Regions from separate parts of the Photobacterium sp. R1 genome, predicted to be linked through region 1. Evidence: predicted binding sites of a transcription regulator. Region 1 holds the regulator's gene; the other holds the start of a gene.
The links. The regulator CRP, encoded in region 1, controls carbon source genes, mostly activating them, when cyclic AMP is high. The targets are predictions, from matches to a motif close to TGTGANNNNNNTCACA.
Positions count from the first base shown of each region.

Region 2: mlc (sugar metabolism global transcriptional regulator Mlc) is a predicted target of CRP. The motif match lies at 1,982-1,997, and genes of this name have one in related genera.

Region 1 covers NZ_BAAHZP010000008.1:29,599-39,372, reverse strand. Annotated here, with positions in the region: gene astA (arginine N-succinyltransferase) at 1-360, shown strand, start outside; gene astD (succinylglutamate-semialdehyde dehydrogenase) at 378-1,835, shown strand; gene ACYP03_RS14490 (2-oxoadipate dioxygenase/decarboxylase family protein) at 1,872-2,666, shown strand; gene ACYP03_RS14485 (hypothetical protein) at 2,766-2,975, opposite strand; gene crp (cAMP-activated global transcriptional regulator CRP) at 3,158-3,790, opposite strand; gene ACYP03_RS14475 (OsmC family protein) at 4,065-4,469, shown strand; gene ACYP03_RS14470 (YheU family protein) at 4,503-4,724, shown strand; gene ACYP03_RS14465 (phosphoribulokinase) at 4,851-5,720, shown strand; gene ACYP03_RS14460 (hydrolase) at 5,777-6,748, opposite strand; gene ACYP03_RS14455 (aminotransferase-like domain-containing protein) at 6,773-8,173, opposite strand; gene ACYP03_RS14450 (LysE family translocator) at 8,304-8,906, shown strand; gene ACYP03_RS14445 (TIGR02444 family protein) at 8,941-9,414, opposite strand; gene ACYP03_RS14440 (ABC transporter ATP-binding protein) at 9,401-9,774, opposite strand, start outside.
Region 2 covers NZ_BAAHZP010000001.1:494,157-500,866, reverse strand. Annotated here, with positions in the region: gene ACYP03_RS02365 (LON peptidase substrate-binding domain-containing protein) at 1-193, shown strand, start outside; gene ACYP03_RS02360 (thiol-disulfide oxidoreductase DCC family protein) at 199-573, opposite strand; gene mlc (sugar metabolism global transcriptional regulator Mlc) at 675-1,892, opposite strand; gene queE (7-carboxy-7-deazaguanine synthase QueE) at 2,168-2,836, shown strand; gene ACYP03_RS02345 (hypothetical protein) at 3,026-5,887, shown strand; gene asnS (asparagine--tRNA ligase) at 6,100-6,710, shown strand, end outside.

The DNA of each region.
Region 1 (9,774 bases):
AAAGAAGCGCAGGCGGTGATCGGTCAGGTGCACGACAACACCCGTCCGGCACTGAAGCTGCTGGAAGCGGAAGGCTTCGTCAACCGTGGCTATGTGGATCTCTTTGATGCCGGCCCAACGGTTGAGTGCGATCTGCGCCATATCGAATCTGTCCGTGCATCTCAGCGTTGTACGGTCGAAATTGGTGAGCACCACAGCTCTCATAACTACATCATCAGTAATACCAGTTTTGCCGGATTCCGTGCCACGGTCGGTAAAGTTGCACTGGATGGTGAACGTAATCTGGCCATTATTTCTCCGGAAATGGCCAAGGTGTTAGAAGTGAAAAACGGGGATCAGGTTCGCCTGATCGCCCAATAACTAGGGTGGAATACAAGATGACACAATGGATTGCAGGTAACTGGCAAGCCGGTCAGGGTGACGCGATGCAGTCGCTGAACCCATTCAGTGGTGAAGTGATCTGGGAAGGCAAGAGCGCAACCGCAGAGCAGGTTGAGCAGGCTGTTGCCAGCGCCCGTGAGGCTCTGACCAGCTGGCGCAAAACCAGCCTGGCTGAGCGTCAGGCCATTGTTGAGCGCTTTGCTGCCCTGGTCAAGGACAACAGCGAGCTCATTGCCCGCACGATCTCGGAAGAGACCGGTAAACCTCTGTGGGAAACCCGCACTGAAGCCGGTGCCATGGTTGGCAAGATTGCGATTTCTGTCCGTGCATATAACGAGCGGACCGGCGAGCGTGAAAAAGACGTGGCTGGTACCAAAGCCGTGCTGCGTCACCGTCCGCTGGGCGTGATGGCTGTTTTCGGTCCATACAACTTCCCGGGACACCTGCCGAACGGTCACATCGTTCCTGCACTGCTGGCCGGGAACACCGTCGTCTTCAAGCCGTCTGATCTGACGCCGAAAGTTGCGGAAGAAACGATCAAGCTGTGGGAACAGGCGGGTCTGCCTGCTGGTGTGATCAACCTGGTTCAGGGCGCACGTGCCACTGGTGAAGCGCTGGCACAATCTGCCGGTATCGATGGTCTGCTGTTCACCGGCAGTGCGAACACCGGACACATTCTGCATCGCCAGTTTGCCGGTCAGCCTGGCAAGATGCTGGCACTGGAAATGGGCGGGAACAACCCGATGGTGATCTCCAAAGCTTACGGCGATCTGAAATCGACGGTTTACACCATCATCCAGTCGGCGTTTATCAGTGCCGGTCAGCGTTGTACCTGTGCCCGTCGCCTGTATGTACCTGAAGGTGCTGAAGGGGATGCGCTGATTGCTGAACTGATTGCGGCAACCAAGGCCATCAAAGTTGACGGTCCGTTTGCTGAGCCACAGCCGTTTATGGGGCCGCAAATCTCTGTGGTCGCGGCTGATAACATTATTGCCGCGCAGGAACGTCTGCTGAGCATGGGTGGTGAAGCGCTGCTGAAAGCTGAGCGTGGTCAGGGCGCCATCGTGACTCCGGGTATTGTTGAAGTGAGCAAGATTGCCGAGCTGCCGGACGAAGAATATTTTGGTCCGTTGCTGCAGGTGGCTCGTTATCAGGAGCTGCCTCAGGCTGTTGAAATGGCAAATGACACCCGCTACGGCCTGTCTGCCGGTCTGGTTTCGACTGACGACAGCGAGTGGCAGTACTTTATCGATCATATTCGCGCCGGTGTTGTGAACCGCAACCGTCAGCTGACGGGTGCCAGCGGTGATGCACCGTTCGGTGGTCCGGGTGCGTCCGGTAACCTGCGCCCAAGCGCTTACTACGCCGCGGACTACTGTGCGTATCCAATGGCATCCATGGAAGGAGAGGCAACCGAACTGCCTGCTCAGCTGTCTCCGGGGATCCAACTGTAACTATTGCTTAACCCGTATTGACGAGGGAACCGCAACATGGAAAGAGTGGAAAAACTGTTTGATGCCCTTTGGCAGGACTACACAACCCGTCTTTGCCCTTCGGCCGCTCAGGTGCACGATCTGCTGACAGAGGAAGAGCCTTTGCTGAACGATCACATTGCCCTGCGTACGTTCAATCTGCCGGGTGTGAGCCTGGATGTGCTGGCTGCACCATTCATTGCGATTGGTTATAAGCCGTGCGGAACGTATCATTTCGAGCAGAAGAAACTGTATGCGGAGCACTTTGAGCATCCGAACCCGGCTGCACCGAAAGTCTTTATCAGTGAACTGCTGGTCGGACAGTGCTCGGCGGATCTGCAAAATACCGTGCGTGAGCTGGTGAAGCAGATTCCTGAAGGCGCAATGAAGGATGGTGCTTTCCTGTACGGTGGCCGTTTATGGGATCTCGATTACGCGACCTATGAGAAGCTGGCCGAGGAAAGTGAGTACGCGGGTTGGGTTGCTGCCCACGGTTATGGTGCGAACCATTTTACTGTCAGCGTAAATCAGCTGGAGCAGTTTGCGGAAGTTGCAGAGGTGAACAGCCTGCTGCGCCACAACGGCTTCACCATCAATGAATCGGGTGGTGAAGTGAAAGGTAGTCCGGAAGTGCTGCTGGAGCAGTCATCAACGATGGCTGATCGGGTGGAAGTCCGCTTTACCGATGGTATCCGTTCAATTCCAGGCGGTTTCTATGAGTTTGCCAAGCGGTATCTGCAGGAGAATGGGGAACTCTACCCGGGCTTTGTGGCTGCGTCGGCTGACAAGATCTTCGAAAGTACGAATATGTAAGACAGGTATCTTTGCTCTGTCATTAAACAGCGGCCTCTGGGCCGCTGTTTTTTTATCTGGGGTGTCTGAATGCCATATCTCGTGCTGTGAGAGGGCTTGTCAGTGCTGTTGATCCAGCGGTTGCATCCAGTCATCCGATTCACTTGGGGGGCTGGTCAGACACAGGTAGGCTTCCTGCTCCAGGAGCTGCCGGGGAGACTGAAAACCTGTCATTTCAACCGAGGCAGAGAGGAAACGTCCTCTGGTTACGACAGGGCGCGGGGGAAGCTGATTGTGCTGGGCATTTGGGGCAAAACGTTCGATATCCATATCTGCACATCCACATAGTACTGATACGCCAAATGTAGCAACAGAGGGATGGAAGGCAACTGAAAAAATGTGAAGTGTCCTGAGAAAACAGCTGTAATCACAGGGTATGCCCGGCAGAAATAAAAAAAGCCGCGCTTGCGGCTTTTTATTGTACTCACATTGGCTGCATCACCGGAGAGTGATCAGCGTGTTCCGTACACAACGATGGTTTTACCGTGGGCAGAAATCAGGTTCTGCTCTTCCAGCATCTTCAGAATGCGGCCAACGGTTTCACGGGAACAGCCAACAATCTGGCCGATTTCCTGACGGGTAATTTTGATCTGCATGCCGTCCGGGTGAGTCATGGCATCCGGCTGTTTTGCCAGATTCAGCAGGGTCTGGGCAATACGGCCAGTCACGTCCAGGAATGCTAGGTCACCGACTTTCTGGCTGGTGACTTGCAGACGGCGTGCCATCTGTGCAGACAGACGCATCAGGATATCCGGATTAACCTGGATCAGCTGACGGAATTTCTTAAAGGAAATTTCAGCCACTTCACATGGTGTTTTCGCACGAACCCAGGCAGTACGCTCCTGGCCTTCTTCAAACAGGCCCAGTTCACCAATGAAGTCGCCCTGGTTGAGGTAAGACAGGATCATTTCCTTACCTTCTTCATCCTTGATCAGAACGGCGACGGAACCTTTGACAATGTAGTAGAGGGTCTCTGCTTTCTCGCCAGCATGGATCAGTGTACTCTTCGACGGGTACTTATGAATGTGGCAGTGAGAAAGGAACCACTCCAAAGTTGGATCTGTTTGCGGTTTACCTGGAACCATATTACTAACTTCCTCTGCAGTGTGTTGCCCAACAACGTCATTCCTTGCATTGGGGTTGGGTAGAACAATACTATTGTTTGCCAACTAGCATATTCAGTCAACGGCTGGGCTGCAAGCGCATGTGAACATTCAGACCAAGAGTTTAACTTTTTTCGTCATGCATTGCTTGATATTGCGCGGGGATAAATGAACATTTTGGACACTTTACTGTGCACATGATCACACCGTTGTGACTTAGTGATAAAATCCGGGTTTTTGTAGTAAGGAGTAACGCATGCAATCACGTGTGAAATGGGTCGAAGATTTGACTTTTATCGGCCAGTCTAACTCGGGCCACAGTGTGGTCATGGACGGGAACGGCGGCAGTAAAGCGCCCAGCCCGATGGAACTGGTCCTGATGGCTGCCGGAGGCTGCAGCTCGGTGGACGTGGTCGATGCGCTGAAAAGTGCCGGTCAGGCGATCACCGCCTGTGAGGCACAGATTGATTCCGTGCGCCGCGAACAGGCACCGCGTTATTTCACCTCGGCCAATCTGCATTTTGTCGTCACAGGTCATCATCTCGATGACGCTCAGGTTGCCAAAGCTGTCAGCGATTCACTGGAAAAGTACTGCTCCGTGTGCCTGATGCTGGGCAAAGGCGTGACCCTGACTCATTCTTACCAGATTGTCGCGGCATAAGCCGTTGTCATCTGGGTTAATCAGGTAAGTTGTATGATCATTCCCTGGCAAGATATCGATGCTGAAACGCTGACCAACCTGATTGAACACTTTGTCCTGCGCGAGGGCACCGACTACGGTGAGCAAGAGCTGAGCCTGGCGCAGAAAGTGGACAAGGTGCGCCAGCAATTGGCGGCGGGAGAGGCCGTGATTATGTATTCCGAATTGCACGAAACGGTGGATATCAAACTACGTCGCTCGCTTCGCACAGAATAAAGCTGCCATACTCAGAGGTGACAGCAGAAAACGGAAGCTGGCGCCGACGGATGCGGTCGGATGCTTGACTGCATCCATTTGCCCTGTTAATAACTGATTCCGTTTGGATAAACGACAAGGTATGTCATGTCTGCAAAACACCCAATCATTGCAGTAACAGGTTCCTCCGGAGCAGGAACGTCCACCACTTCGGAAGCTTTCCGCAAGATGTTTAATATGCTGAATATCCATGCGGCATGGCTGGAAGGGGACAGTTTTCACCGTTTTACCCGTCCGGAAATGGATGTGGAGATCCGCAAAGCCAAGGAGCAGGGGCGCCACATCAGCTATTTTGGCCCGCAGGCCAATGACTTTGCGCTGCTGGAAAACTTTTTCCGTCAGTACGGTGAAGACGGCAGCGGAAAATACCGCCGTTATCTGCACACGTTTGATGAAGCCGTGCCCTATAACCAGATGCCGGGCACTTTTACACCCTGGCAGGATCTGCCGGAAAATACCGATCTGCTGTTTTATGAAGGCCTGCACGGCGGCGTCGTGGATGGCGATGTTAATGTTGCACAGCACGTCGACCTGCTGATTGGCATGGTCCCGATTGTGAACCTGGAATGGATTCAGAAAATTGTGCGGGATACCCGCGATCGCGGCCACTCCAGAGAAGCGGTGATGGAGTCCATCGTCCGTTCAATGGATGATTATCTCAATTACATTACTCCGCAGTTTTCCCGGACCCATATTAACTTCCAGCGGGTGCCGACGGTTGATACCTCCAACCCGGTCAGTGCGAAAGCCATCCCCAGTCTGGATGAGAGTTTTGTGGTGATCCGTTTCCGTGGCATCAAGAATGTTGATTTCCCGTATCTGCTGGCGATGATCCAGGGCTCATTTATGTCGCGCCATAATACGCTGGTGGTGCCGGGCGGGAAGATGAGCTTTGCGATGGAGCTGATCATGCGGCCGCTGATCCAGCAGCTGATCGATACCGGGAAAATTGGATAACCGGGCCTCATTGAAAAAACGCCTGTGCAGGTTTGCCAGGCGTTTTTTGTTTCAGGTTAATCCCTGAGTTTTTTTTGAAACCAGGCCGGTACGGTCTGGTCCAGCCAGAAAGTCGGCTCGCGCCAGCTGCCGCTGATAAAACCGACATGGCCCCCGTATTGGGTCAGGTGATACTCGATATGGGCAGGCAGCGGCTGTGTCGGGATGACTGCTGCCGTCATGAAAGGATCGTCAGCGGCATGAATCACCCGCAACGGGGTCTGTACCTGCGCCAGTTTTCCCAGTCCGCTGCAACGTTGATAGTAGTCGGCCGCATCAGCAAAGCCATGCAGTGGCGCTGTGACGGTATCGTCAAACTGTCGCAGCGATGCGATTCCAGCAATCTGTTCGGTCTGAAAGGGCAGCAGGTCCGGTAACGCAGCCATTTTTTTCAGCATATTTTTCTTCATGGAACCGAGCAGGTAGCGCTGGTAGACCCGGGAAAACCCCTGTTCAATCCGGGACGAGCAGGCTGACAGATCCAAGGGTGGAGAAATGACCTGAGCTGCGGTCAGTCCGGATGCTTCGCCGGTTTCAGCCAGATAGTTCACCAGCATATTACCCCCCAGAGAAACTCCCACCGCCAGCAATGGATGATGCGGAAAACGTTCGCGTAACTGGTCGATGAAGTAACGTGCATCACTGGTTTCACCGGAGTGATAGCTCCGGGCCTGACGGTTAATTTCTCCGCTGCATCCGCGAAAATGCATCATCACACCCAGCCAGCCCTGCTGTCTGGCCGCAAAAAGCAGACTGTGCGCATAAGGGCAGTGGAAACTGCCTTCCAGCCCGTGAAAGAGGATCATGATTGGCATGTGTGCCGGGTGCTGCTCGGGCGCGGCCGTCCAGACCAGGTCGAGAAAATCATCGTCCGGGGTCTGAATCCGCTCCGTCAGAGGTTCGAACAGGGCCTGACGACGGAACAGTCGTGGCAGAATGGTTTGCAGGTGTGCGTTGCGCAGGCCGGTTGCGGGCTGAAAGTGCTTCATGGTGTTCTCCAGCTGTTCTGACCGTCAGAGCGGGAAATCCGGGTAAGGCGACTGAGTCAGCAGCTCAGCCAGAATCGCCAGACCCTGTTCAAGTTTATCATGACTGTGCGGCGCACTGATGGCCAGACGCACTGCCTGCTGAATTGTGCTGCCCGGCGGCGTGAACAGTTCAGCAGATTTGACCACCACATCCCGGGCTTCAGCGGCAGCAACGAAGTCGCTCAGGCGCCAGTGATCGGGCAAGGTCAGCCAGGCGTGGAAGCCCGGTAACTGATACTGAACCTGAAACGGCTCCAGATAGCGTTCGAGCAGTCGGGCTCGCTGCTGCATGTCTTGCCGGATCTGCTGTAATGTCCGGTCGGCATCTCCCTGACGGATCAATTCGCAGGCCAGTGCACTGAGCAGCGGACTGATCATCAGGCAGTGATGGTGTAGCGCCGTGTTCAGTCGGGTCTGATGTTTTAACGGCACCTGGATGTAGCCAAGCCGCAGGCCGGGTGCCAGACATTTGGACAGGCTGCCGAAGTGGATCACCTGCTCGCTGTCGAGATTGACCAGAGGCGGCGGTGTCTCTGACGGTAACAGGCCGTTGACATCGTCTTCAATGATCAGCACCTGATGACGGCGGCAGACTGCCAGTATGGCTTCACGCCGTTCCCGGCTCATGGTGGCCGCTGTCGGGTTTTGCAGGGTGGGCGTACAGTACAGCATCCGCGGCTGGTACTGACGGCAGGCTATCTCCAGACTGTCCGGGAGCAGGCCTTCTGCATCCATCTCCACGGCTTTGACATTCATCTGCATCTGTCGGGCCAGTCCGAGAAATCCGGGATAACTCACCTGTTCGGTCAGCAGGGTATCGCCGCTGCGGCAAAAAACAGACAGAACGAGCTGAATTGCATGTTGCGCCCCGGACGTGAAATGCATCCGGGCGGGATCGAGCTGGACGCCGTGTGTACTCAGCCAGTGGCTGATGACCTCACGATGCGCCGTCAGACCTTGCGGGTCCTGATACAGCATCAGATGATTGAGCAGATCCGGATGCTGACTCAGCGTCTGCATGGCGCTGGCCATCATCGCAGATCTGTCGATTGCAGGCGGAATATTATAACCGAAATTACATTCGTCCGGTGCCTGGTTCGGATAGCTGAACACCCAGTCCGGGCGGTTGCGCGGGCAGACATATGTCCCGGCGCCGACTCTGGCTTCAACCAGCCCCCGTCGTTCGGTTTCCGCGTACGCTCGGGTGATGGTGCCAACCGTCACGCCGAGACGATCGGCCAGTGCGCGGTGAGTCGGCAGTTTGCTGCCTGCAGCCAGTTGTCCGGATTCGATTTGCTGCGCGATAGCCTCGGCCAGCCGGCGGTAAATCGGACGCCCGTCTTCGCTCTGCCGGAGAAAGGCTTGCTGAATTGTCTCAATTGTCATGGTGACAATAAATCCTTTGATTCCAATTTATCCCCTTGTTAGGCTGCATTTTGACCTTAATTTTGGTTGACATGCAAGCTCAATATTAAATTGTATCGATACAATAAGAATTATCTTCATGGAGTAAAACATGAACATTGAATGGCAGTTTTTGATTTCACTGATGGCATTCGCTGCGACGATGACGGGGACTCCGGGGCCGAACAATATGATGGTCACCGCTTCAGGGGCGAATTTTGGCTACTGGCGGACGATCCCGCACATCCTCGGGATCGGTTTTGGTCTGGTCAGTATGATTCTGTTGGTGGCCGCAGGGCTCGGGGTGATTTTTGTCCGTTATCCGGTTCTGCATGAGGCACTGCGCTGGTTGGGGAGCGCATATTTGTTGTATCTGGCCTGGAAAATCGCCACGGCAGGCGGACAAGTTCAGGTGGATGACCACGATGCCCGGCCGATGTCTTTTGTCGCCGCAGCGTTGTTTCAGTATGTGAATCCGAAGGCGTGGATGATGTCAGTGACTGCGATCAGCACTTTCACCTCTGCAGGTGAGGCTTACTGGTCCTCAGCTCTGACTGTGGCGACGGTTTTTTATGTGATTGGGTTTCCCTGTGTGTCGCTCTGGGCCGGATTCGGGACGCTGATTGGTCGCTGGCTGAATCAACCTCAGGCAAGGCAGCGTTTTAATCTGACGATGGGGACACTGACAGCGGGGTGTGTGGCAATGATTTGGTAAGGCAGATGCCTGCCTTACCCTGATTGAAGCACGGTCAGCCCCGAATCTGTAATGCCAGGTTGTCCGCTTCCAGCCGCTGACAATACTGACCCAGGTTATCGGCGGGTGGCGGCAGAGCCGCTCTGGGTTGCTGAGCCTGATGATTCAGGCAGCTAATCAGATCCTGCTGCTGGTTCTGCTCCAGCATGAGTTCAAAGTCGATCATCTGCTGATAGCCCGCAGAGTCCAGCTGGGGTTTCAGATTGCGGCGTAACTGACGATAAGCCGTCAGTTGTGTTTCGGTTGCAGCCAGAGCCTGTTCCAGCTGGCGGATTTCAGTTGCCGACAGGGCGTACTGCTGGGTATCAAGCCAGTGCAGCAGCAGCGCCAGATTGACGTTTCCCTGAAATTCGTCCTGCAGTTGCAGGCATGCCTGGCTGACGCCTTCTAAGCTGTAGTGCTGGAGGCAGAAGCGCCAGAATAAATCGGCCTGAAAGCCTTGACCCCTCGGGTGATCAGTTGCTGACATTGAATTCCTGCTCCATGCTTTCAAGTTGCTCCTGCAATTCCATCCACGCCATTTCGACGTCTTCCAGCTCACTTTTGGCCTGGCTCTGCGTCTGCAGTGCCTGATTCAGCCGCACCTTGTTTTCGGCTTCGTAAATACTGCCATCGGAGAGTGCCGCTTCAGCCTGAGCCAGAGTCTGGCTCAGTTTCTCCATCTGAGTATCCAGTTTCTCAATCTGTTTTCGCAGCGGTGCGGTCTGTTTGCGGAATTCAGCTTCCAGACGTTTTTGTTCTTTGCGGGAGGCAGCACTGTTGTCCTTGCTGGCTGATTCCGGCTTGGTGGCCTGTTGTTCCCGGCGCTCGTTACGTTGCTGTTCGGTCA
Region 2 (6,710 bases), on a different contig from region 1:
ATATCCGGACTATGCGGAGAACTACCCGGATCCGGATTTCGCCAACATGGCCTGGGTCTGCCAGCGCTGGCTGGAAATTCTGCCCCTGGAAACCAACCAAAAGCAATGGTTTATGAGCCGGAATGATCACCGTGCGGCTTTGTCATTCCTGCATAATGTCATCGACGAAGAACTCAGACACGAAGATCTCTGACGATTTCAGCCACGGCCCTCACGGGCCAGTCGCTGATCGACCATACGACGATAGATAACCGATAACAGATGCCTGATCCCCGGCAGTCCCATCAGAAATGCAACCGGCCGGAGCCACCATACCTGATTCAGTAACAGCATGTAGGCATCCAATTCCCGGTGAACAATCCCCTGCTGATCCTGTACATGCAATTCCCGTAACGCTTTTTCCGGAGATATGCCCAGCGCTTTCAGCGCTTCATCCCGGCCGGTGATGTCATACCACTCCACCAGTTCCGGATGACGGCTCAGCCAGGATTCATACCATGCCCGATCCCGCACACAGCTTGGGCAGGAGCCGTCATAAAAAACCCGAATCCGTTTCATGTCTTTGACCTCCAAGCCATGTTCCTTCTCTAAGTCTGGCTGAACCCAATAAAAAACGCAGCCATCGCTATCGAAATAGGCAGTGGCTGCGCTGCATGATTCGCGTCAGGAAAAGTTTATCCTTCCTCGATCAGTTTCAGTAACAGATGCCCGTCATACATCGCCTGCTTCACCAGAGCCGCAGCCGGCATGGTGGCCTGGGTGTAAAAACTGGTTTCTTCAATCCGCAGATCCTGGTTATAAACCGGCAGGGACTGACTCTTCACACATTCCATAATCGCCGGATACAGAACACTTTTCGCCTGATTGAACTCTCCGCCAATCAGGATCTTCTCCGGATTAAACAGGTTCACCATAATGGCAATTGCCCGGCCAAGGTTGAAACCCAGTTCGGTGATGACCCGGAACGCCAGCGGATCCCCCTGCACTGCCGCCTCACAGATATTTTCGATGGTCAGCGCCTGCCCATAGAGCACAGAAGCTTCACCCAGCGTTAACCCGGTTTTAACCTGATCTCTCACCGCCTGCAAACTGGCGACGGTTTCCAGACATCCTTTATTCCCGCAATGGCAAGGCAATCCATCCGGTTTAATCTGGATATGACCAAGCTCACCAATATTACCGATCCGGCCCTGAAGCACCTGATTATCAAGGATAATGCCTGCCCCGACGCCGTGATGTACTGAAATCAGAATCGAGTTTGCCACATCATTCGCATTGCCAAATAACTGCTCCGCCAATGCCCAGGAACGGGTGTCGTTACCAATGAAGACCGGCAGTCCCGTGGCCTCATGAATGGCAGGTCCCAGCGGCAGGTCTTTTACCTCGTAATGAGGCATCTGCAACACCAGTCCTTTTTCCGAATTCACCAGCCCCGGCAGAGAAACAGCAATGGCGGTGATCCGATCCAGTAACTTGGCATGCCGGGCAAAGAATGAATCAATCTCAGACAGCAGCTTATTCAGGACATCATCCTGTTTCAGCTCCGCGATGTCTTGTCTCTCTTCGAACAGGATATCGCCGCCCTGCTCGTGCAGCGCTATCGTCAGATAACCGCGCCCCAACCGGATGCCGAGGAACTGCCAGCCATCATTATCCGGGACCAGACCGATTGCCGGGCGCCCCCGGCTGCCGGATTCCAGAATTTCAGCTTCTTTGATCAGGTGGCCATCAAACAGCTCACGGGTAATTTTGGTGATACTGGCGGGCGCCAACTGACTTTTCTTCGACAGTTCAATCCGGGAAATCGGGCCGTACTGATCGATGAGTTTGTAGACGCTGCCGGCATTATTTCTTTTGATGTGATCGATGTGACCGGGCTGAGCGACATACATGCGCGGACTTCCTCTGACAATATATAGGTATGAAGAGTATGGAATTTTTTTACAGTGCGAACTAATTGTGAAGCGACTTATGCCAAGGGCGTGAGCCCAGTCACGACAAACGTATACCTTTTCAGCCCATCTCTGCCGTTGTCACTGTGCTGCTTCAAATACAATGGGAATGGAGACAATCCGTTCAGGTTCTGACATAATACGCGCCCTTCAGCGTTCAGGGTACCTGAAACTGCCCGTTTTCACGTTAATTAGTCAGATGTTTTGAGGTCGTCGTGTACAAAATCAATGAAATCTTTGAAACCATTCAGGGAGAAGGTGTTTTCACTGGTGTGCCGGCCATTTTTGTCCGTTTACAGGTCTGCCCGGTTGGCTGTGCCTGGTGTGATACCAAGCAGACCTGGAGTGCCGAGCCTCAGGACGAAGTGAACGTGCAGACCATGATCGCTAAAAAAGAAGACGCGCCGACCTGGACCGCACTGGATGCCGGCGGCATTGTGCAGGTCCTCAAAGATCAGGGCTACACCGCCCGGCATGTGGTGATCACCGGCGGAGAACCTTGCCTGTACGACCTGCGCCCGTTAACTGAAGCCCTGGAAGACCATGGATTCCGCTGTCAGATTGAAACCAGCGGCACCTATGATGTTCTCGCCACTGAGGCAACCTGGGTCACAGTTTCACCGAAGATCAATATGAAAGGGAAACTGCCGGTCCTTGTGTCAGCACTCGAACGTGCCAATGAAATCAAACATCCGGTCGGTACCCAAAAAGATATAGACCAGCTTGATGCGCTACTGGCAGGCGTCAGTCTGAAAGAAGATGTCACGATTGCGCTGCAACCGATCAGCCAGAAACCCCGAGCCACTGAGTTGTGCATTCAGACCTGTATTGCACGAAACTGGCGCCTGTCGATTCAGACACACAAATATCTGTCGATTGCCTGATTTTTCAGGCATCACCCGGTTCCCCCGAATCGCTGTCTCAATTCTCAGACGCTGTCTCAAGGGCTGAGACAGCCTGTCTGGTTTAACAACCACCCACTTCCGCCTTACCTATACTCACCCCAAACACGAAACCAAACGCACACCATGTTTGGTCAAAAAATACAGCATTTATCGTTCAGGGGAAGGATTATGCGCGCCTATCTGATGATTGGCCTGAGCCTGCTATTGGCTGGCCTGCTTTCTGCGTGTGGTGGTGGCAGCGGCGAGGCTGGCATCAAGCCTGCCGAATTACCACCCGTCAAAACCAGTTTCACCGTCACGGTTGATCTTCCCGCCGGCCTGAATACCGCTCAGCAAGGGAACCACTGGGATCTGATCAGCAAGGCCTATGCGGCGACGCCCACATTGTTACAGGACAACTTCGCAGTGCTGATCCTGAACAGCCAGGGCAAAGTCATGGGACAGACTGAGATTACGGATTTCCAGCAGGATGACAGCAATTACACCATCACTGTCCAGAGCCCGCTCCTGCTGCAGGGCGTTCTGGTGCTTGATCTGGATGGCCCGCCTCAGTTTGCCATCGGTGATCGCCTGCCAACAGATTTGTTCCTGACCCCGCTGATCGATACTGAAATCGCGCTGTCTCTGAAAACGACCCTCGCCTATCAGGCACTGGTGAAACGGGTGGTGAAAGACGGTAACTGGGGAATATTCAGCCAAACGGTCAGCAATCCGGGGAACCTCGACGTCCGGAATGCGGGTGATTTTATCAATGAGCTGGCCGATGAGCTGAGTGTCACACTGATCCCCAAACTCGGTCTGAACGGTGTCAACCTGAGCACGCTGATGTCGCTGACTGTGGTCAATGACATTCTGGAAGGGGTCATGACCCGTAAGTACACAGAAATGACCGCACAGAAAGACACCATCCAGACGATTTTCAATGCCGGTTTCTGGCGTCTGCACAGCCAGAGTTCCCTCGATGGCAGCAAACTTGAAGCCGATATGATGGACTTCAACAGCCCGGACACAGCAACCAATGAAACGCGTCAGGTCGACTGGCAGTGGCAAAAAAATGGTGACAGCGATGTCAGCCTGACGGAAGCCTTTACATATTTCAGTGAACAACCGCTGGTCCAGTTCGATCAAAAAGAAGACGCCATCCAGGGTCAGATTCTGACTGGCTCCGGCTGGAAAGACCTTTACGAATATTTCAAAGTACTGATTTCTTCCAGCAACACCGCAATTGTCACCGATGCCGGTCTTGAAGAAAGCGATGACCGCAACGTGACGATCCGGGTCAATTCTTATCCCCTGTCCGGGCAAAACATGCATGATTTTCTGACCACAAAAGAAAATCACTTCATGACCCGCTATGTGCCGGGTACCGCAGCCTTTTCAGACGGTGCGATGGGGTATTACTTCACCTGGAGTCCGGATACCACCCGGATGCTGCTCTGCAAAACCAATGTCAGCGGAGACCATTGTACCGTCGCACCCAAAGGGAACCCGACTGTGCCTTACACCACGCTGGAAGACATGGTTGCCGTTGAAGATGCCGGCAGTTTTGAGCAGGTGAATGGTTACCATCTGACCGACAATGTGGTGCTCGAATTTGTCTTTAACAATACCCATCGCGTCAATTACTGGGTCAATGTCGGCGGCGATGGCTGGATGGTGGTTGAAACCGGGATATGGTCGCCTGTCACCGTTCTGGAAAAACAAATGTTCCAGTTTGCCGTCCCAGATGTCATTCAGCAGCTGGCAAACCGCTATCCGTTCGACACACCATACTTATTCCTGGTGGTCGACAATGGTGCAGTCCATCAGGGAGAGGCCATTCTGAAAGATGATGATTTCCATTTTGCCGGTTTCAACCATGCCGCCAAAGAGCAGATCTACGCGGTCACCTCACGCGCGAACTTACCGCCTTTCGGCGACTGTACATTCGGCGATACTGCACCGGCAACCGAAGACCAGTTCCTCAATGCGGTCACGGAATGTGGCGGGGATGACCGCTTCACCACAGATGGTGTCAACGCCATGGTCAATCAGCATCTGGTGCAAATCTCAACCGAAGCAGACAGCCTGGGTGAACTGGAAGCAGTCATCCTTAAAAGTGACAACACCTGGGAATATTACCTCAATACAGTACTTCAGCCCGGCACGGCCAACCGGCAGTGGCAGCTCAATGAAAATGGCTTCCTGCGCCTGACTGAAGACAGCACGGACAGCTTCAGCGACTACCAGCTCTGGGCAATGACACATAAAAAGAATGAGACTCGTCCGATCCTGGCCGTGAAAACCTTCAGCCAGAAAGACATGGGCGGCGCAAATGAAACAGAAATCAGCCATCTGATGACCAAGCAGTATGTGCCAAACACCCTGGCGGCCTGTACGGCCAGTGACTCCGGCTGGAACACCAGTACCCAAATGCCGTCATCCGCAAAAACCAAAACAGAGTACGAGAGCCAGTCGGCCAGCTGTGTCGTCAGTTGGGAAAGCCGGACACCCCGCTTCACGCAAAATATGCTGGCCGGAAAAGCACTGGTCTTCAACAACGACACGTCCCGTCATCTGATTCTGAACAACCAGGCGGACAGTCAGGCCGGATTCAATACGGGCAGCTACAGAGACAGTGACGGCTGTGGTTTCAGCATTCCGGTTCGGTGGAAACTGGAAGCCGATGGCACCCTGTATTACGAAAATGCCATGGCACAGGCTGATATTGATGCCACATTCAGCAACGGCGCGAAAAAATTCCCGACCGGTGATTTTCGGGAATGGCTGAAAGTCTCTGACACCGACGGTCGGACTCTGACCATCAAAGGGTTCAATCACTTCACGCGCTGGGAAAGTGCCAGCCCGGCCCTGAGCGCTGATCAGGGGGAAATGTGGAGCGATGTCGTCACCCTCATCCCTGCCGGGGATGCCCCTGCTGTCACAGTGCAGGAACCAACAGATCCGCCGCAACCCGGCACCCCCTTCCCGGGCACCGTGCTCCGCGACGGACAAACATGTAATCTCACACCACCTCCGGCGACACCATAACCCCCGGCTCCGGCAGTCATGCAATGGCTGCCGGACTTATTTTGGGGCACTCAGTGATTACTAAATCAACACAAAAACCGGCACAATGTGATTATTTCCCATCATCACATGCATCAAGGCTTGATGCCTGAGACGAGACAGGTAATATTGCTGTTTTGGACTGTAAATAAAGCACAGCACTCAGTCGTGCCTCAACGGAGAATAATTACATCATGACTTACGCGCCTGTTTCAGACGTACTGAGCGGTAAAATCGCGGTTGACAGTGAAATCACTGTTCGCGGTTGGATTCGTTCACGTCGGGATTCCAAAGCCGGAATCTCTTTCCTTGCCATCTATGACGGCTCTTGTTTCGACCCGATTCAGGCCGTGGTCCCGAATGAACTGAATAATTACCAGGAAGAAGTTCTGAAACTGACGACGGGTTGTTCAGTTGAAGTCACCGGTAAGGTGGTTGAATCTCCGGCACAGGGCCAGGATTTCGAACTGGCAGCAACGGCTGTGAAAGTGGTGGGCTGGGTTGATGACCCGGATACCTACCCAATGGCAAAAACACGCCATTCCATCGAATACTTACGTGAAGTGGCACACCTGCGTCCGCGTACCAACGTGATTGGTGCGGTTGCCCGTGTGCGTAACTGCCTGTCTCAGGCGATTCACCGTTTCTACCACGAGCAGGGTTTCTTCTGGACTTCAGCGCCCCTGATCACTGCTGCTGACGCAGAAGGTGCCGGCGAGATGTTCCGCGTATCTACGCTGGATCTGGAAAACCTGCCTCGCACCGAGCAAGGCAAAGTTGATTTCAACGAAGATTTCTTCGGTAA